Regions from separate parts of the Paenibacillus sp. FSL R5-0470 genome, predicted to be linked through region 1. Evidence: riboswitches for the same ligand, from Rfam matches in the RefSeq annotation. Region 1 holds a riboswitch; each other region holds the start of a gene.
The links. A riboswitch is a leader RNA that binds a small molecule or an ion and turns the genes downstream of it on or off. The one in region 1 is predicted to bind cyclic di-GMP.

Region 1 (5,357 bases):
GCTAACACAGGCTGGAATTGTCCGGAAGCGAGCTCAGTTCCGGCAGATGTGCTGCGCGGATTACGAATGAGACTCTTCGGCGTCATAATCACCAGTGGTTTAGCGTCTTCCTGTCCACATAAAGCAGCTTGGCGCCGCAAGACATGGAAATATTGAGAAGCAGTGGTCAAGTTAGCAACGGTCCAGTTCTCTTCCGCGGATAACTGTAGGAAGCGTTCCAATCTACCACTGGAATGTTCGGGTCCCTGTCCCTCGTAGCCATGCGGTAACATGACGACGAGATTGCTGCGCTGCGTCCATTTCGCACGTCCAGCGGCAATGAACTGATCAAATATAACCTGACCTGCATTGGCGAAGTCGCCATATTGTGCTTCCCAGATGACGAAGGTTTCTGGTGCGAACACATTATAACCATACTCAAAGCCTAGCACAGAAGCTTCAGATAGCGGACTGTTATATACGCCAAAGGAAGCGCGAGAATTACTTAGCTGATGAAGCGGAGAGAATAATTCTCCTGTCTTACTGTCGTGCAGCACCAGATGGCGGTGTGCGAAGGTCCCGCGCTGTGCATCCTGACCGCTAAGTCGAATTGGCGTTCCATCCTTCAGGATGGTTGCGAAGGCGAGGGACTCAGCGAGTGCCCAGTCGACCTTTTCACCCTCATTCAGTGCGTCCTTGCGACGCTGCAGAATTCGCTCCAGTTTCGGATAGACTTGGAATCCATCAGGTACGCTCAGTAGCTCACGATTAATCTCTTGCAGACTGGAGATCGGTACGGCTGTAGTGCCTGCCGCTGAGCGATCTGTATGAAGAGGAATGAAGGCCTTTGGTTCTTTTTTCTTGTGATTGCCTTCCTTCATACTATCGTACGCACGTTGCAATACGCCTTCTGTTTCAACGTGCATCTTTTGTACATCTTCAGCTGTAAGAATTTTTTCACGCTGTAGCCGCTCCGCATACACCTTGTAAACGGTTGGATGATTGCGTACCTTACCGTACACGATAGGTTGTGTAGTTTCAGGATCATCCATTTCGTTATGTCCATGACGACGATAGCCGATGAGATCAATAACGAAATCCTTTTTGAATTGATTGCGATATGCACTAGCTAAACGAACGGCTGATATACAGGCCTCAGGATCATCAGCATTGACATGGATAATTGGAATTTCATATCCTTTGGCGATGTCACTCGCATAATGCGTTGAACGGGAGTCTTCGCTTTCTGTCGTAAAGCCGATCCGGTTATTAACAATGATATGGATCGTCCCGCCATTCTGATAACCTTGAAGTTTGCCAATATTAAGTGTTTCTGCAACAATCCCTTCACCTGGAAAAGCAGCATCGCCATGCATCAGTACCGCCATAGCTTTACTGGTATCAATCTTCGGCAATCCGGCTGTGCTCCGATCTTCTTGAGCAGCACGAGTGAAGCCTTCCACGACAGGATTGACGAATTCCAAGTGACTTGGGTTATTCGCTAGTGTTATTCTTGTGCGTACGGTTTCTCCTTCACGGACAGCGCGATCTGCACCCAGATGGTATTTCACATCACCCGTCCAGCCATAGTTAATGCCTGTAGAGCCTTCGGAAGGGAAAAGCTCCTTGTTCGGAGAATGATGAAACTCTGAAAATATAATGTCATAAGGTTTGCCCAAAATATGTGCAAGAACGTTGAGGCGACCACGATGCGCCATGCCCATCAGAATATGCTCTGCGCCGTCATGCGCAGCAGCGCGTACGATTTCATCCAGCATCGGTACGAGAGCGTCATTGCCTTCCAAGCTGAACCGCTTCTGACCCACAAAGGTTTTGTGGAGGAAGGTTTCGAATTGCTCTACTTGGATCAGGCGGTTTAGCAGCTCTTTACGTTCTGCATTATTTAAAGGCGCTGGTGAGCTTGTGGATTCTGCCTGTCTGTTCAACCATTTCAGTTCTTGTTCTTCATGCACATGCCCGAATTCATAGGCGATTGTCTTGGTGTAAGCCTGACGCATACGCTGAACTGCATCCCATCCGGTATGCACATCATTCGGCGCATTCTCCCAAATGAGCGTGGCAGGTAGTGCGAGCAGATCTTCACGAGTCAGCTCATAGGTTTCGAGTTCAAGATATTTAGCCATGGGATTGTGATCGCGCTCAAGCGGATCAATATCAGCGGCCATATGGCCATATATACGAATGTTAGCGATTAGCTTGGAAGCTCTTACTGCCTTTCTAAGCCATTCGGTGTCTCCCGAAATGCGAGGCTGTGGAGCCGGTTCGCTATCCGGTGTTAGGGGCGGGGGACCCGAATTTGTAAAAAGCTCGCGATAATTATTCTCTACGGTGGAAGGATCTTTCACAAACTGTTCATATCTTTCTTGAATGTAGCCTAAATTGGGTCCGTAATACTTACTCCAAATGGATTCGTTATAGGGCTCTTTGGCTGCCATGAATACATCCTCCTTAACGGATGAACTCCATACGTGACATTTTGTGTCAACGCTTACTGGAGCTGTGATGATTGCGGTTTCATTTCTCATCTTATTGTGCTACTTTCCACACGTGTAATCAATTCATTCTTTCGTCCAATACGTTCGCAAAATGGTATGGGTTAGCTTGTTCTAATGAAAAGAACGCTGTTTCTTCTCATTACCCATTCCTAAGGCCCACTAAAATGATTCTAATATCCTTATTTTTAACTAATAGGGAAGGAAGTATCATTATATTGGCTTAATTAATTTTATGAATGGGACGAGTATCGTGTTAATAGGACAAGATATCGCACAAAAGCGCTTCTATTTTTTGTTTTTTAATGGAAAAACTAATCAGAAATCGACACACTTTTCCACTTTAGTATAGTATAATGTTATTGCAGTTAGCGATTTTCATATATTTCAAAGTAGATCCTTTCGTGTAAAGGGTCCAGTAAAAGGTAAACCTGCCGAAAGGCAGGGGCACAAAGTCGCGGGTCTAAGGTAGAAATACTATGACAGCCGGATTGCCTGGGGACTAAAATCTTAGGAGGAGATTTTTTGGACAAGTCCAACCAGGGAAGCAACAGAGAACAGCAGGTCATTGATCTAGACGTAGAGTGGGTCCATTTATTATTAGCAGCTAAGAAGGCTGGCATAAAGGCAGATGAAATTCGTCGCTTCTTTCATGAGAAGACTGTGCAAGCCGTGCAGTAATACATTCAGAGCATTAGATATCAAAAGAGCACAGCGATAACTCGCTGTGCTCTTTTTCTTTATATAAGAATCTATAAGATTCAGACTTGGTCCTTATATTCTGCTAGAATTCAAACGCCTTCGCGGTCCATGTTAGGAGGGTGAAGGCGCTTATGTTTAATAGTATGAGTAGAAGAGGATCTTATCAGGTCAGGTGGAATATTAATCCTTCTGATCAAGGCGCCATTTCTGGTAGTCCAGAAACTCCTTGAATTCGCGTTTGCTTATGCCTGAGGCCATAGCTTCCTGCACCAATCGGAACCATTCCGAATCTAAAGGTGACTCCTCAGCATCATTAGGTTCTCCATAGAGCAAAGCGTGGATGGATACCTGAAGCGCATCGGCGATCTTTTCGATAAACTGAATTGAAGGATTGGATTGGATGTTTCTCTCCACATTGCTAAGATACGACTTAGCAACATCCGCTCTGTCCGCAAGCTCAGATAGGGACAATCCCTTTTCTAGGCGGAGATGCTGGATACGTTGGCCCATATTTTGTGGCACTATGCTGACGCCCCTCCGTAATTTTTGTTATTAGTATAGCAAATATCATTAAATTCGACAAAGTTTATTGTAAAGAGAAAAGCAGCATCTACTTATCCGTTTTCCGGAATAAGAATCTGCTGCTCTTCGAATGGAAGACTTATTAGATTAGTAGTCAGTTCCTCTGGCTTGTTTAGCAAAGAAATCCCAAGTCAGTGTCAACACATCTTTTTGGAAAATGTTCTGATCTTTACCATCATCCACAAATTCGAACTTAACGGTGAAGCTATCAGATGTACCTGCTTTAATACCGGATGCTTCATTGCCTATGAACGGCAATTTTTCTACGAGATCAGGTGTTGAATTTTGCAAATCAGCTAGTGTTGTTTCATAAACTACAATATCCGGAATAATGTTACCGCTCTTGTCCTTATTTTGCAGGAACTTAACTTTAATAAATTTACCTAAATCAACACCGTTGTTGTTACCACCTACGTCATTAACAGAGTATTTTGTTTTGAGAACAATAGAGCCGATATCGATGTTCCCATCATTATTAAGTTTGAAATCTCTTTTGATAGTATCACCTGGTTTCAATTTATCCAGATTAACGATAACAGAAGGGTCAGAGTTCAAATCCAGTGTACCCGCTGCGAATGTAGAGGTACTTGTTGCAGTGTCGCTAAAGTAAGCGAAAGTTCCTCCACCAATCAATGATAAACCCAGTGCTGCTGATGCTACGCCAAGACCCAATGTTTTTTTGATACCCATAATTAAAATTCCTCCTCGGTTTTTGTGGTTTTTTTATAAAAGTTATATATTGTAACTTCCGGTTCGTAAGCGGAAGCGGACAATCAACGGATTACTGTATTTCAGTTGGAGGTGGAGAGGTGGGAAGTATAGCAGCATTTTTCTTTTCGAGTGCAGCTACAGCCTTCCATGATGAATACAGGGCATAGAGCAGGAGCATCAAGCCTGGTACGATCATGAGCACAACACTTCCAGCTTTGGAAACTGCGAAATTCATAGCGTAACCTACATAAGGTACGGTGACCCCGGTATACTCAGCTACAACATTCGTGGAACTGGTAGGGTTCATATCAGGCGCATCATTGTTATCGCCTTTCGTTCGATACATGGCTTCACCAGTAGCGTTGTTCATTGTTGCTTCTACAACACGGTGAGTAATGAGCAGATTTTCTTCATTTCTAAAGGTGATCACATCGCCTTTTTTGAAGCGATTCATATCTCCTCCGGGTTTTAAAGCGACAATCGATCCGGTTTGAATCCCTGGTTCCATCGAACCTGAGAGTACCGATTTGATCTGGTATCCGAAGAAGGCAGGTTCACCGCCGGAGGCCTTTGATAAAACTACGGCTACCACCAGCAGAATGAATATCACAAGCATGATGCTCGATAATGTATTGTTGATCATTTTTTTAATCCGCATATTATTCGCCACCTTTAACTTGTTGAGGGTCCGAAGGGGCTGGTGTTGCTACCGGTGGGGAAGTGGTTGTATCTTCCGCTTTTGGCGCCTCCTGAGGAACCGCTTGCTGTGGTACATCTTTTGGAATCGTTAGCTCTTCACCAATTTCCGGAACGACCGGGTTAGTGGCTGGGGCTTCAGGCTGTTCATTATTTATGTTCTCTGGAGTAGCT
Region 2 (5,357 bases), 2.0 Mb from region 1:
ATACAAACTGATTGCACTAGATGTGGACGGTACGCTATTAAATGATGATCACCACTTAAGCTCTGAGAATAAGGAAGCTATTGCTGAGGTTACACGTCTTGGCGGTCAAATCGTATTGTGTACGGGACGAAGTCCACAGAACTCGATTCCTTTCATGGAGGAAATGGGGCTGACTGGTTACGTGCTTGGTCACAATGGAGCAGCGACGGTACGAGTGGAAGATCGAGAAGTGCTGCATCAATATGGTATGGATGCACGTGGTCTTGACCCCTATATTGACTATTGCCGTAAGCACAATATTCATTATGATGTGAATACTGCTTTTGATATGTATGTTGATAATGTAGAGAATCTGACTAAAGAAGCTAATTATATGTATGAGCACTTCCGTATTGTGCCAGCGACGCTACCAGCCTGGGAAGATTTCCGTGAACCGGTTGTTAAGTTTACTGTATTTACACAGCCAGAAATCCTTGACGAAGCTGAACGTGAATGGCGTACTTGGGCTCCTGAGTACAATATTTTGCGGAGTGGTGAATTTTTCGTTGATTTGATGCATCCCGAATCTTCTAAGGGAAACGCATTAAGAAATCTCGCTGTGAAGTTGGGAATTCCGCAAGAAGAAGTCCTCTCAATCGGTAATTATTTTAATGATATTTCTATGCTTACCTATGCGGGGATGGGCGTGGCGATGGATAATTCTCCTGTAGAGGTAAAAGCGGCAGCGAATGCTGTTACGGGTTCGAACAATGAGCATGGTGTGCGTGATGCGCTGGTTAAATATTGTTTATCCTAATAATGGAAAGCATAAGGCGGACTTGAGTCCGTTCTATGCTTTTTTTGTTATGAAGGAAATAAAAGAGATACATAACAGAATTGATTCTATCCAAAAAATAACCCGCCCTTAGGATTAACTAAAAAGGGCGGGACAATAGATTAACTTCCTGTATTAAAGTTTAATTTCCTCGTTCCGGCTAGGAGCGCTATATTTATAGATACCAGGGTTCAGTTCGATTTTTTCGTCGAAAGGAATATCTTTGTAGCTATCAATATTAGTTCCTGTAGATATCATGCCCTTAGGTGTAATTTCAGGCACCACTTCTTTGCCATTAATCCGTAACGTAGTTTGGTTAACGCTTTTGAAGTGAGGAGATTTGGATGATGATTCAACAATCAAATTTTCGCCTTCAGTATAGTACGTGAATTCAATGTCTAATCCATCGACATCAAGTGAAGTGAACTGTTTTTCTTCTTTAGGTTTGTTTATTGTGATCCAATTCTTACTGGTATCACGTTTCTCAATGACAGCATCCTTTAATATAAGTTTCATTGGAACATCGGACCAGTTGTTATACCATTCCGGAGATTCAAATTGAAATAAATGCTGGTAGCTTTCGGAATGATCTCCTTTCAAATTCCAACCCCCAGTGATTGTTTTATCACCTATAACCAACTGAGCGGTATTATAGTGGACAATTCCTTTTTTAAGCGAATCATTTTCAGCTATTAGAATTTGGATATCCAAAGGGGTAACCACTAGCTGATCTAAGGTTATACCGGTCTTTTCTTGAAATTCAGGACTGTTATACAGTTTCTTAGTGTAAATCGCCTCACTTGCTTTTTGTCCATCTGCTTTAAAATCGAACTTCCATGTACCTGAAATACGTTTCGCTTCTTCAATGTAACTAAAATGAAGACTAGCTTCCTTCCAATCTGATTCAGTTATATTGAAAACCTGTTCAATAAATAAATCCGATCCTTCGTTAGGCATGATGGTTGGAATTGCCTCATTCTCTTGACCAGCAGTACTAACTACCAAATGTGGGTTTCCCCGTCCTAAGTCAGCTGGTGATGCAGCGACTTTGTAACGGATAATGGTTTGATTGGAAACTTGTCGAACGGATTCGATTTGAATGCTTGGGTATTGCTTAACTCCCGTATCAATTGTATCTCCTGCTTGATGATTAGATTGTAAGGGAATATTCCGATCACTGTAAAAAATGAGATTCCGTGCTTCAAACCTGTAGTCCTTTTTATCATCCTTTAATGTATCAGGTGTCTCATATACTCCAATGAGTTTCTGGCTTTCAGGATCGTATTCTAAATAACCGTATACCTTTGCCTTGGCACCGGATTCACTAGTCATAGTGTTTTCTTCTGTAGCAAATCCAGTATATTGGGATAGATCAGATTTAGTATCAAGTGATAACAGCATTTTCATTTTTTCTCCGTCAGTTACAACACCGTTCAAATTCATTGTTACTCCTGAACTGGAAGCTTGAAGATTATACTGTTGACCGATGCCATTATTTAATGCATTGCTCACACTTCGACCACCAATTTTATCCCAATTAATCGTCATACTAGCGAATACAGGAATGGCTACAAGTAAGAGGCAAGAGAAGACAATACTGATAGGAATAACCTTTTTATTAGACCTAGGAGTATTCTGGGAGGAATGCAGATTTCTTTGACGTGTATATGCTTCTTGTTCTATGGCAGTCCACATCAAATCATAATCCGGTCGGGGAATATGTTTATCTTTTTCAATATAGAGACTCATTACTATTCAGCTCCTTTAGTTGGGTTCCACCCATTCTATTTAGTATTTTAAGTCCCTTGTTCAGTCTGGATTTTACAGTTCCTTCGGGTATGCTCATAACTTTAGAGATCTCGGGTACAGTCAATTCGTTTATAAAACGAAGGACTATTACCATTCTGATTTTGTCGGAAAGCTGACTGTATAACCCTTGTAATTCTTTTTTAGTTTCCTGTCGATCCAAACGTTTTTCTACAGGGTTTGATTCCTCAGACCTGGATAGTAAATAATTACGTACTTCTTTCATCCACCCCGTCTTACGCCTTTTGATCACACTGTTGCACTCATTCGAAGCAATTCGTAAAATCCAAGCTTTCAAGTTTCTTACCTTCGACTTATCCGCTAAGATAACTTTTACAAATACCTCTTGGGAAATATCCTCCGCATCTGCCTGATTTTTCATTAAGTAGTAACAAAAATAATATACTTGTTCTTTATAGAGCTCGAAAATTTCCCGGTCACTCATTTTGCTGCACCCCCTGTCTTTGCTGTTCTCATTAATAAGACTTATAAGCGTATGTAATCGTTCATTTTTCATTTTGATTGTAGTATTTCTTCTGAGTATCATAGCGAATTCGAATGGAAGATAAGTCGTTTACAGGTAATTATAACCATGATAAAATTAGCGGTGGGACATGCGTCCGTAAGCTAATTAAAACTAATTGAATGTCCGCGTTAAAGGTAAAATCATCGAAAGATGATGACACAAAGCCATGGGTCTAAAGCCTTTCTACAGAAGGAAATGATCGCCAGGCCGCCATAGGGATGTCTTATGAAGCATAAAGGATAGCTCTAAGAATATGTAGTCAATTTTGAGCTCTTTTATTATTTCGACCTATACGGCGTTACATTATCGCAAGGGGCCGAAAGGGGAAGTACATGAACAGTTTTTTCAAAACAATAGGCACTAGTTTGGCAGTAGGTGCTTTATTGCTGTCCGGAACGATCGGATGGATGTCTAATCCTGAAGTCGTGTCTGCCGCTACCACAACAGCAGTAACCGCGGATCAAATGATTAGCAAAGTAACGGCAGCCTCTAAAGCAATAAAGAATTTTCACTTAGATGTGATCAAAAAACAGGATATTCAGAGCGGTGGGGTACGTATCAGCAACACTAACACACTGAAGCTGGATATTAATCGACTGCCGAATTTTGCTGCAGCTGGCACCGTTGATAGTAGTCTTTTAGAAACATCGTACAGTCTATATGCCAATGACAAGGAGTTTTACTATCTTGTAGACGGAAGTGAACTGATCGATGAATCTGAAGATGAAGGTTACGACGATGACGGTGAGCCAATCGATCCTGATGCGCAGTATTGGATTGGACTGGAGAAGATGGAGTGGGATTCTTTTTATTCTAAAGGTCAATACGATCCTGTTTCCATGCTTGATTCGGTAAAAAATTATAAAAAATCTATGAAAGTCAGCACTGTCGGTGCTCAGACCGTCCTGCAGTTCACGGTAACCGATCCGACAGCAGCTATGGGAATAATCAAACTCTATGACCAGGAGAACCTCTGGGATGGTGAGACAGTTCAACCCAAAAGCGTAACGTGGAAATTATTCGTCAATACTAAGACCTGGCAGACGGAAAAGCTGACAGTCGATCTGAGTTATGTGCTGATAAGTGATGGAGAAAAGGATACATACAACACGAAAATCGAAGCTAAGTATTCCAAGAATAACAAAGGTACAACCATTGTTAAGCCCGCCGAACTAGAATAATAAGGTCGATTTCATATGGAGTAAAAAGCGCTGTTCAGTAGAACAGCGCTTTTTGCTCCATTCATGACAGCAGCCAACAGGAAGTGAGATATGTAAAGAATAAATAAATATAAAATTGACCTACCAATTATTAGGATTTTAGTACATGCTATTTATGTGATTAATAATCTGAATTAATTTAATAGTGTATGAAGTATCATATTGTAACTATTATATTGAAAAGGTATTATGAGTTAGGTGTAAATTTACATTTTTGAGAATTACTATTCTTTTTAATGAATGATAGGGGGAGTGCGAATAATGTTATCATCCACAGAGCTAAGCAAGCTGAATGAAGCGAATTACAGGGAGGACCGATTAGAGGCGCTTAATCATTTTTATGAGGATCTCTGTAATAAGAAAGTAGCAGATGGCTATATTTATTCTCTTAGTCGTTATGGAAAAATATTTGCTAATGGAGCGGGGGGACGCTTCAGTTACGAAGAAGATAGCGACCAAGAATTAACAACGGATACAATTTTTCGAATCGCTTCTATTACCAAGCTGTTTACGGCAACAGCGATCTGGCAGCTGGCAGATGATGGCAAAATTTTTATGGGACAACCAGTTAGTTCTATTCTTCCGGAATTTGATGCCGATCCTTTTAAGCCGATTACAATTGCTCATTTACTGACTCATACCTCCGGCATCGCACCTGATCATGGCACTATAAGTGATACCTACTATAAAAGTGCATGGTGGTATATTTATGAATCAGAGCTTGGAAAAGAAAATTGGATTAAAGCTGGACTTTCCTATGGTATACGTTTTCCGGTAGGGACTCAATGGATGTATTCCTCGTTCGGATACGTGGTTCTTGGTGCAATTATTGAGAAAATAACAGATGTTTTTGCAGAAGATTACATAATGGACAACATTGTAAAACCGTTAGGCATGACAGATACTTTCTTTGATATTCCGCCTGAGAAAGCTGGTAGGATCGCTATTCGTTCGCAAGAAGCCAAGGAATATCTTCAGAAGCTGCAAAACG
Region 3 (5,357 bases), 300 kb from region 1:
GAGGGCTTTACTATAAAAGGCTTGATTGATTCCCAAAAGAACATGTACAACTATCACAGTCAGCTTGTAGCTACACATCCTTTTGCGTCCTCCTGGTGGCAATGGCCGTTTATGAAGAGACCCGTCTGGTTCTTCAGTGGCAGTGAGGGTTTGCCGCAAGGTCAGGTCAGCAGTATAGTGACTATGGGGAATCCGCTTATCTGGTGGACGGGTATTTTCGCAATGCTGGCAACGCTGTGGATTACACTGAAACGCAAAGATAAGACCCTTTATATGATCTGGATCGCCTTTTTCTCACAATATGTTCCGTGGATGCTTGTCCCAAGGGAAACCTTTATCTACCATTATTTTGCTATGGTGCCTTTTATGATTCTTGGTATTGTATATATAATGAAGTTGCTAGATAGTAAATATCCTGAGGCTCGTTATGTTAGTTATGTCTATGTGGCTGTTGCTTTACTGCTCTTTGTCGCGTTCTACCCTGTCCTGTCAGGGATGCAGGTAAGCGGAGATTATGTGAAGGGTATGCTGCGTTGGTTCCCATCTTGGGTTTTCTAAGATTTTTTATAATATCTATAATAATAAGTTTATGCTTACAGCGTTATTATGAAGTACAGAAAGATGTAACGCTCCATAAAGCTTTTAGGAGGAATAAAGGTGAAAGCCAGATATAGTGTAATTGTACCCATGTTCAATGAGGAGCAAGTAATTAGCGTTACTTATGAACGTTTGAAAAAAGTAATGGACGAATGCGGCGATACTTATGAGCTAGTCTTCGTAAATGACGGAAGTCGTGATCGTTCGGCCCAGATGATTCGGGAGATCAGTGATCGGGATGAATGCGTCAAGCTAATTGACTTCTCGCGTAATTTCGGACATCAGGTAGCAATTACAGCTGGCATGGACTATGCCGAAGGTCAAGCGGTTGTTGTTATTGATGCTGACCTTCAAGATCCACCGGAGGTCATTTTGCAAATGATCGAGAAGTGGAAAGAGGGTTATGACGTTGTGTATGCGAAGCGGCTGAAGCGCCGTGGAGAAACGATGTTCAAAAAGGTAACGGCTAAGATCTTTTATCGATTACTCAGCAGCATGACAAGTGTAGACATTCCTACGGACACAGGTGATTTCCGTCTTATTGATCGTAAGGTATGTGATGTCTTGCGAGGTCTCAAGGAAAAAAATCGGTATGTCAGAGGTTTAGTGAGCTGGGTCGGCTTCAAGCAGACGATGGTGGAATATGAGCGGGAAGAACGATTTGCAGGAGAAACTAAGTATCCTCTTAAGAAAATGATTCGTTTTGCGCTGGATGGGATCACTTCCTTTTCGCATAAGCCACTTAAGATTGCTACGTATGTCGGATTCTTTCTTTCCTTTTCGAGCTTTCTCTATTTATTCTTCGTATTGTTTCAAAGAATTTTTTTCACCTCATGGACGGTTCCAGGTTGGGCTTCAATTGTAGGGGTCAATTTGCTCTTTAACGGTATCGTTCTGATGCTGTTAGGTGTAATCGGTGAGTATATTGGACGGATTTATGACGAGTCTAAGGATAGACCGTTGTATATTGTCAGTGAGACCATAGGATATCGTAACGAAGAAGAAGTGGATCGCCGGAAGGATTACAAAGATGTCAGATAAGAACTTTCGAACTGCTTTCATACAGTTTCTCAAATTTAATGCTGTAGGTTTGGTAAATACCCTCATTGATTTCGTAATCTTCACATTACTGAACTCACTTGGGATGGTATATGCGTTGGCACAGGTGATTTCTTATAGTGCAGGGACAGCGAACAGCTTTATTTTGAATAAAAAAGTAACCTTCAAGGATCGTGACCGTGGCAATAAAGAGGGTTTTGATAAGACGCAGTTGCTGAAGTTTATCGTACTGAATCTGGTAGTACTCGGAATATCGCTGTTGCTAATGCATCTGTTGACTGACAAAGTAGGCATTCAAGTGTTGATCTCTAAGGTATTAGTAACGTTTGTGACGGTGATCATTAACTTCTTCGGAAGTCGTAAATGGGTATTCTAAAGTTCAGTAGAACCAATCTACGGAGGTGAAAATCATGCGTAAATTCTCGTATGTGCTCATACTGGCGGGGATCCTTATCATGCTCTATCCAAAAGCTAACGAATGGTATAACGACTGGCAGCAGGATAAGCTATTAGAATCGGCTGAACTGAGCACCAGTGTAAGTACTCAACCACCTGATCTGAAGAGCAGATATGCCGAGGTCACTCAGCTACTAGCGGAGGAATCAGCTCTAGATGCACAAGCACAGCCGCAAGAAACAGAAAAGCCGGAACCGGAAATTGAAGTGGGTGGCAAAGTTATCGCATTAATTGAGATTGATAAGATCGATCTGAAGCTGCCTGTATTAGAAGGGGCTACTAAAGCGAATATGAAGCATGCCGCGGCCCATATGAAAGAAACAACTCCAATAGGAGAAATAGGGAACGCCGCAATAGCTGCACATAGAGCTAGAACTACGGGCAGATTGTTTAACAGATTGAATGAGGTTGTGATTGGGGATACGATTACGGTGAAGACTAGCGATCAGACTTATAATTACGAGGTTTATGATATTTCTGTTGTACTTCCTAGTGATGTGTCTGTTCTAGACGGGAATAACAAAGATAAAATTCTTACTCTAATTACGTGTGACCCACTAGTAGATCCTACACATCGTTTGATTGTTCATGCCAAGCTTTCCTAATCGTTGACGAGAAATAACAAGAAAACTCAAATACAGAGAAATAACTATAAAATAATAGTAAATCTAGCAATTTTGTTCTTGTTTACGAGGATAAATATGGTAGTATAAGACTATAAAAGCTAAACACGATAAACGGCAAACCTATCGAAAGGTAGGGACGCAAAGCTAAAGGGCCTTCCCGTAAGGATGGCAGCCAGTTACCGAATGAAGAGGCTTTTTTTGTTTTTATAAAATATATAAGAATCTTAGATTCATATTTCTACTTGGACTGATTCTGTTAATTTGTCTAGTGAAATTAGAACAGATAGAGCTTATACGATAACGGCAAACCTATCGAAAGGTAGGGACGCAAAGCTAAAGGGCCTTCCCGAAAGGATGGCAGCCAGCTACCGAAAGGGGTTTTATCCGTGAAAAAGGTTTATTTTATGATGGTGGCGCTGTTCGTACTGATTACTGCGGTTCCGGTAAGCACAGCTCAAGCCGCAAGTGTAGATGCAAGCTGGTTGATTACATCGAAAGTGGCTCAAGGTGTTATTGGAATTAACTATGATATTCCGAAAGATAAAAGAATCAAACTCATGATCACTAAAGACAACAGCAGCTATACATATAACTTATATGCTTCTGGACAAGCTGAGGACTTCCCTTTACAACAAGGTAATGGTACTTATAAGGTTTCTGTTCTTGAGAACACAACCGGCAATAAATACAAAGCGTTATATTCCGAAGTAGTAGACGTAACCATGAGTGACTCGAATTCCGTATATTTGGGCTCCGTACAGAATGTGAAATGGAGTTCTTCTGATAAAGCGATCCTTAAGGCAAAAGAGCTTACAAAAGGCAAAACAACAGATGAAGAGAAAGTTAAGGCAATCTATAACTATGTAGTTGCTAATGTACAATACGATTATTCTCTTGCTAATAACGTAACAACAGATTACATTCCGAACATTAACAACACTTTGAATACTAAAAAAGGAATCTGCTATGACTATGCTTCTCTTTTTGCCGCAATGCTGCGTAGTGTAGATGTGCCTGCTAAATTGGTGATGGGGAATACTAGCTACGTTACGCAATACCATGCATGGAATGAAGTGTTGATGGATGGGAAATGGGTTACTATTGATACAACGGTAGATGCATCGTCAGCGAAGAGTAAGAAGAATACGGATTTTATTAAGGCTTCAAGTAAGTATACTGCAGCAAAATACTATTAATTTGCATCGCTAGATTCATAACTCTATTAAATAAACAACCAGCTTAATTATTAAGCTAGTTGTTTATTTTTCTATTAGGGGTTGCTTTTCTATGAATAGATAGGTTATTATAGTTAAGCGTTGTTAGACAGCGTACAGGCAATATTTGAGAGAGTTATATAAACGGCTTTCGAAAAATAAAGCTTGCATTACTGAGAACAACATGATATATTATAAGAGTTGCTGCTGAGACATTAAACGGCGCCAACGAGAACTTGATCTTTGAAAACTGAACAACGAGTGAGTAGGAAATCACGAAAGTGAAATCCGAAATTAGAGAATTAATTTTCTCGTCAGATGTTTCAAAATGAGCATATCGCTCTTTTCAATACTAATTGGAGAGTTTGATCCTGGCTCAGGACGAACGCTGGCGGCGTGCCTAATACATGCAAGTCGAGCGGAGTTATTTTGAAAGCTTGCTTTCAAAATAACTTAGCGGCGGACGGGTGAGTAACACGTAGGCAACCTGCCCCTTAGACTGGGATAACTACCGGAAACGGTAGCTAATACCGGATAATTTCTTTTTTCTCCTGAAGAAAGAATGAAAGACGGAGCAATCTGTCACTGAGGGATGGGCCTGCGGCGCATTAGCTAGTTGGTGGGGTAATGGCCCACCAAGGCGACGATGCGTAGCCGACCTGAGAGGGTGAACGGCCACACTGGGACTGAGACACGGCCCAGACTCCTACGGGAGGCAGCAGTAGGGAATCTTCCGCAATGGACGAAAGTCTGACGGAGCAACGCCGCGTGAGTGATGAAGGTTTTCGGATCGTAAAGCTCTGTTGCCAGGGAAGAACGTCCGGTAGAGTAACTGCTATCGGAGTGACGGTACCTGAGAAGAAAGCCCCGGCTAACTACGTGCCAGCAGCCGCGGTAATACGTAGGGGGCAAGCGTTGTCCGGAATTATTGGGCGTAAAGCGCGCGCAGGCGGTCATTTAAGTCTGGTGTTTAAACCTTGGGCTCAACCTAAGGTCGCACTGGAAACTGGGTGACTTGAGTACAGAAGAGGAAAGTGGAATTCCACGTGTAGCGGTGAAATGCGTAGATATGTGGAGGAACACCAGTGGCGAAGGCGACTTTCTGGGCTGTAACTGACGCTGAGGCGCGAAAGCGTGGGGAGCAAACAGGATTAGATACCCTGGTAGTCCACGCCGTAAACGATGAGTGCTAGGTGTTAGGGGTTTCGATACCCTTGGTGCCGAAGTTAACACAGTAAGCACTCCGCCTGGGGAGTACGGTCGCAAGACTGAAACTCAAAGGAATTGACGGGGACCCGCACAAGCAGTGGAGTATGTGGTTTAATTCGAAGCAACGCGAAGAACCTTACCAGGTCTTGACATCCCTCTGAATCCACTAGAGATAGTGGCGGCCTTCGGGACAGAG
Region 4 (5,357 bases), 130 kb from region 1:
TGGAGGATACACCATTGAAAACACTTATTGTCGTCACGCACCCAAACATCGAAACATCCGTCGTTAATAAACGCTGGATCGAAGAACTCCGTAAATATCCAGACAAATATACGGTGCACGAGCTGTACAAAGCCTATCCCGATGAAAAAATCAACGTGGAAAAGGAACAACAACTGATTGAAGCGCATGATAAGCTCGTCTTACAATTCCCTGTCTACTGGTTTAGTAGTCCACCTCTGCTTAAAAAGTGGTTGGACGAAGTATTTACTTACGGATGGGCATATGGTTCGAAGAGTGATAAATTAAGAAATCGAAAAATCGCATTAGCTGTAACTGCCGGAGGAAGTGCAAAAGACTTTAGTGAAGAAGGTAAACTCGGCTACGGGCTTGACCGTATTTTATCTCCCTTTGACACGACTTTTTTGTACTGCAACGCTGATTATCGTTCCTTCTATGCCATTTATGGCACGGAATCTGAGACGGTAGGAAGTACGGATTACTTAAAGAAATTGGATATCAGTTCGCAAGGCTATGTTGAATTTATCGAAAATATGTAATTAGATTTGAAGCAAAAAGCAGCATTTTCATTAATGGAAATGCTGCTTTTGTCATAAGTTGTCGTTAAATCGTAAAAGGTATGGTTATCTCTTGCGCGGCTGGAACGAAGTTTTTCTCTCCCCAAGTGCACATCATATCCAGCACCGGAATAAGCGATTGGCCCTTCTCGGTCAAGGAATACTCAACTTTAGGGGGAATCTGGGGGAATTCCTCGCGCCTGACGAGACAGTCGGCTTCCAGTTCTTTCAACATAACGCTTAATGTCTTAAAAGGTATTGTACCGATACCCCGTTGCAGTTCATTGAACCGCACGATCTTGTTTTCAGAGAGATAGTAGAGAATAGTCATTTTATATTTACCACTAATAATAGACAAGGTGTAGCCAAAGCTAGTGTCCTTCTGTTGAATGCCAGGCGGTATACAGATTTCATCACTCATGGGCTATTACCCTCCTTCAGAAAATATTCAACGAAAAGGCAAACGCCTGTTGTCGCTCTGTACTCAGGTCCCGACTTTATTATGTTTTACAACCTGCTATCAAGTCATCCTGTGAGAACGAATTCACTATATCATTTTGAAACAATTTGTTCAAAGCACTCGTGGCTAACTATCAATCGGTCGATTTTCTCTGTCGGCGAAGCGGGCCTCTTTGGTTGGAAATCAAAAGTACCAAGCGGATAGCCTAAGCGACGAATTGAAGTTTTTAATGTAATTTTCATGTGAGCATCATCTTATTTTCAGGTTCAAGGTATATATTGAAGACACCAAACACCCCCCAGTGTTTTGTGGTATAAATCTCTCAGGTCTTGCCAACTCCCATGGTAAGGCCTATTTTTTTGTTCGCTAATTAAATGGGGGAGGGGGGGGCAACTTCTTCGCTACTTCACTTAATCTGATATTGCTCTTCATAGCTCTTAAAAGATGAAATATCCAGACCGAGATATCTGCGCATATGAATGGCAGCTTGGGCAGCGACAATGTCGTTTAACAGCAGCATTCGTTCATGGTATCCACGACATATAAATTTGGCTTCTATCCCCGTGTTAAGTTTGTTCTGCTCATAAACCTTGATTCCCCGTTTTCTCATCTCTGAACGAACATCTCTTAGATCTGTTGTAGCAACTGCTGCGGCTGTTTCAAGAACCTCCAGATAGGGGGTGGGTGTTCGTAAATGTGCAGATAGAATGGCGGAGTCCCGTTCGAAAGCTGATAAAATCATCGGAAGCAATAAATAAGATTTCACCAGCATGTTGTCCCTGCTTTCAGCTCTATTCATGAATATCATCACCTCTAATGGGAACGTATATTCGTATTCTACCCCGATATTCCAAAAATAATCAATGGTATTTCTAAACAGCTAGTCCAATGTGATTGAATTCACAACTAAATTAGAAAGAATAAAATATATTAAAATTGTAATAATAAAAAATAATGCTTCAGACTTATATAAAGGGAGAATTAGGATGAATGAGGAAGGAAGTCTCCGCCGTGGAATGGTATTTGGTTTGATTCTAAGTATTCCATTATGGATAGCGATATTAGGCTATATAAAGTTACTTTAAAATTGAAGGAAAACCTTTGTGTGAAGCGCCTTTAGGCGCTTTTTTTGTGCTTGCTTACGCGTATGAATATCAAAAGGAATTGATTGACAATTGTGGGGATGGAGCGCTAAACTATTATTAGTTCAAAAGTATTAAAAGTCATAGACTATTATTTAATAGGATGCTTAAAATGCTAGTTCTAATCTGCAAGTCAATACATATATTATCATGATAATAGCAAACCGCCTGAAAGGGTGGGACGCAAAGTCCAGGAGTCTAAAGTGTCTTAAATGCGCTATGACCGTCCGACTGCCATGAGAAGGGAATTCCACTTCTTTTTTGGCGGTCTTTTTTGTTGTTAGGTCTTTTAGAGTTTCTGGTAATTATTCTGATTAAATATAAATCATAGATTTAGGAGGTGTGCTTTTTGAAAAGAAGAATGAAACCGCTGCTAGCACTAATATTAGCGGGGATTTTGATAGTAGGTAGTGGTCTTTCTGGAGGTCATTTGGTAAATGCGGCTGGGGAGGTGCTTCCCTATACTCCTACACCTGTGTTAGGTATTGCAGGGAATTTTAATACTTTTATTTTTGGGGATTTCAAACAATTTAATGATCAGGTTCATGGGCGCCTTGCGGCCAAAGGTAATATTACTTTGCAGAATTACGGCGTATCCAAGGATAATCCAGGCGGAGATGTTCTTATCGCTGGTAATGACATCAGTTTTACTAATGGGACTGTTCATGGAGCATCCGTTTATGGTGGTGTTTTTTCCAGCAACGGTGTAGATCTTAAAGAACCAGCGAGAAAAGGGACTCCTATTGATTTTGATGCTGAAGAGCAATTTCTTATTGGACGTTCTAATGAATTCTCTTCGCTTGCTACAATAGGAACTTTCAAAAAGGAATATGGGAAAATAACGATTGATGCTCCGGAACCATTTAACGTTCTTAATCTTAGTGCTGCCGATTTCGCTGGTGCTAATGGCTTACAGTTTAATATTGCAAATAGCGCCACAGTTATCATTAACGTTAGCGGAAGTTCAGTTAACATTCCAAGCTTTCAAATCTGGGGAGGTAGCCCTAACAAGGTATTATTTAATTTTTATGAAGCTAGCACTGTTGACATTGGAAGTTTAACAATAGAAGGAACTATCCTAGCTCCGCTTGCAAAAGTAACTTATAATTCCGGTGAACTGCATGGGACGCTGATTGCAAAGGGATTTGCTGGTGGGGTGCAGATGCATTGGTATCCATATGGAGGGGAAGAACCACCTCCGACACCAACGCCGACCGTGGCACCAACACCGACACCAACCGTAACACCAACACCGACGCCGACCGTGACGCCAACACCAACGCCGACCGTGACGCCAACGCCAACGCCGACCGTGACGCCAACACCAACGCCGACCGTGACGCCAACACCGACGCCGACCGTGACGCCAACACCGACGCCGACCGTGACACCAACACCGACGCCGACCGTGACGCCTACGCCGTGCGTGACACCGACACCGAAGCCAACACACACACCAAAGCCAACACCGACACCGAAGCCGACACACACACCAAAGCCAACACCGACACCGAAGCCAACGCACACACCAAAGCCAACACCGACACCGAAGCCAACGCACACACCAAAGCCAACACACACACCAAAACCAACACCAACGCCGATCGTGACGCCAACACCAACGCCGACCGTGACGCCAACACCAACGCCGACCGTGACGCCAACACCAACGCCGACCGTGACGCCAACACCAACGCCGATCGTGACACCAACACCAACGCCGACCGTGACGCCAACACCAACGCCGACCGTGACGCCAACACCAACGCCGACCGTGACACCAACACCAACGCCGACCGTGACGCCAACACCAACGCCGACCGTGACACCAACGCCGACACCGTCGCCGGAAGTAACGCCAACACCGACACCGTCGTCGGAAGTGACGCCAACACCGACACCGTCGTCGGAAGTGACGCCAACACCGACATCGTCGTCGGAAGTAACACCAACACCGATACCGTCGTCAGAAGTAACGCCAACACCGACGCCGTCGTCAGAAGTAACGCCAACACCGACGCCAACGCCGGAGCCTCCTGTGTTCCCGACACCAACACCATCATTTGTAATTGGTACTATCGTTGTTAATGATGATCCTGTGCCGCTGGGTCCTGTAGCTTCGTCGACTCCAGCACCAGTACCAACACCAACACCGTCGAGCAATACAGAGGTACTTGTTGATGAGGAGGAGATTCCATTAGGACCAGTATTGACAGTAACACCAACGCCGTCACCAGAGGATATTGCTGTAGTGGATGATACAATCCCGCTAGGTAATCCACCTGTGGATGAACTTCCAAAAACGGGAGAATCAAGTTCAGTCCCTTATTATGTAACTGGTCTAGGTTTTGCACTTATTGGATTGCTAATGAGAAATAGATTCTCGAGCAAGAAATAATAAACGGTGATTGTAGCTTGAATACAAGTTATGCCGTGAAGAATAGTAAAGCCGCTTTCGGGACATATTCCGAGGGCGGTTTTCTTTTGTTATGATTGTTATATTTTGGCGCATTCTAAGTAGATGTTATACTGATTTACAACGGATATGAGGAAAGGACGGGGAAGATGAATTGGTATGGTTCTTCATTAGCGCTGTCATCGTCATAGGAGCTCTGATCTATGCGGGCTTTTTCTTTTATGGAATTGCTATTAAACGAGCACCGAAGGAATTCCTGAGTAATAATCGTGATTTGAAGGTTGATCCCCCGGTTGCCGGGGCTTCTTGGGGTGAGGGGAAGGATTGGATCTCCAGTCAGAGCTTTGAGAATGTGGAGATTACATCTGAGGACGGGCTACAACTAAGAGGGTACTTGCTCCTTTCGGATCGTGCTGAAGGTCGTACGGCGATTCTAGCTCATGGTTATTCTGGAAAAGGGAAGGATATGGGGGCGTACGCCAAAATCTATTACGAGAGAATGGGCTTTAATATCCTGATTCCCGATGCCAGGGGACATGGGGAAAGCGCTGGGAATTATATTGGTTTTGGATGGCATGAGCGCAAGGATTATTTGCAGTGGATTGAATATATAATAGAAAAGACTGGGCCCAGTGCTCAAGTTGTGCTTCATGGGGTCTCTATGGGTGGTGCTACAGTGCTAATGACCTCAGGTGAAAATCTCCCGCCGCAGGTCAAAGCTATTGTCTCGGACTGTGCTTACAGCTCAGTTAAAGCACAATTAG

Region 2: it holds a riboswitch for cyclic di-GMP, as region 1 does, so the genes downstream of both, MKY99_RS10245 (DUF6612 family protein) here and MKY99_RS01865 (anti-repressor SinI family protein) in region 1, are expected to answer to the same signal.
Region 3: it holds a riboswitch for cyclic di-GMP, as region 1 does, so the genes downstream of both, MKY99_RS03230 (transglutaminase-like domain-containing protein) here and MKY99_RS01865 (anti-repressor SinI family protein) in region 1, are expected to answer to the same signal.
Region 4: it holds a riboswitch for cyclic di-GMP, as region 1 does, so the genes downstream of both, MKY99_RS02470 (collagen-binding domain-containing protein) here and MKY99_RS01865 (anti-repressor SinI family protein) in region 1, are expected to answer to the same signal.

Annotation. Positions count from the first base shown of each region.
Region 1 is NZ_CP150238.1:422,500-427,856, forward strand. Features, by position in the region: gene MKY99_RS01860 (2-oxoglutarate dehydrogenase E1 component) at 1-2,435, opposite strand, end outside; cyclic di-GMP riboswitch class I at 2,907-2,991, shown strand; gene MKY99_RS01865 (anti-repressor SinI family protein) at 3,018-3,173, shown strand; gene MKY99_RS01870 (helix-turn-helix domain-containing protein) at 3,375-3,704, opposite strand; gene MKY99_RS01875 (TasA family protein) at 3,864-4,466, opposite strand; gene MKY99_RS01880 (signal peptidase I) at 4,558-5,145, opposite strand; gene MKY99_RS01885 (hypothetical protein) at 5,147-5,357, opposite strand, start outside.
Region 2 is NZ_CP150238.1:2,389,391-2,394,747, forward strand. Features, by position in the region: gene MKY99_RS10230 (Cof-type HAD-IIB family hydrolase) at 1-796, shown strand, start outside; gene MKY99_RS10235 (DUF4179 domain-containing protein) at 950-2,563, opposite strand; gene MKY99_RS10240 (RNA polymerase sigma factor) at 2,547-3,065, opposite strand; cyclic di-GMP riboswitch class I at 3,270-3,361, shown strand; gene MKY99_RS10245 (DUF6612 family protein) at 3,479-4,327, shown strand; gene MKY99_RS10250 (serine hydrolase domain-containing protein) at 4,628-5,357, shown strand, end outside.
Region 3 is NZ_CP150238.1:719,543-724,899, forward strand. Features, by position in the region: gene MKY99_RS03210 (phospholipid carrier-dependent glycosyltransferase) at 1-558, shown strand, start outside; gene MKY99_RS03215 (glycosyltransferase family 2 protein) at 658-1,638, shown strand; gene MKY99_RS03220 (GtrA family protein) at 1,628-2,032, shown strand; gene MKY99_RS03225 (class D sortase) at 2,067-2,717, shown strand; cyclic di-GMP riboswitch class I at 2,842-2,922, shown strand; cyclic di-GMP riboswitch class I at 3,031-3,111, shown strand; gene MKY99_RS03230 (transglutaminase-like domain-containing protein) at 3,125-3,934, shown strand; rRNA gene MKY99_RS03235 (16S ribosomal RNA) at 4,306-5,357, shown strand, end outside.
Region 4 is NZ_CP150238.1:555,841-561,197, forward strand. Features, by position in the region: gene MKY99_RS02455 (NAD(P)H-dependent oxidoreductase) at 15-557, shown strand; gene MKY99_RS02460 (helix-turn-helix domain-containing protein) at 622-996, opposite strand; gene MKY99_RS02465 (hypothetical protein) at 1,442-1,834, opposite strand; cyclic di-GMP riboswitch class I at 2,326-2,416, shown strand; gene MKY99_RS02470 (collagen-binding domain-containing protein) at 2,527-4,575, shown strand; gene MKY99_RS02475 (alpha/beta hydrolase) at 4,748-5,357, shown strand, end outside.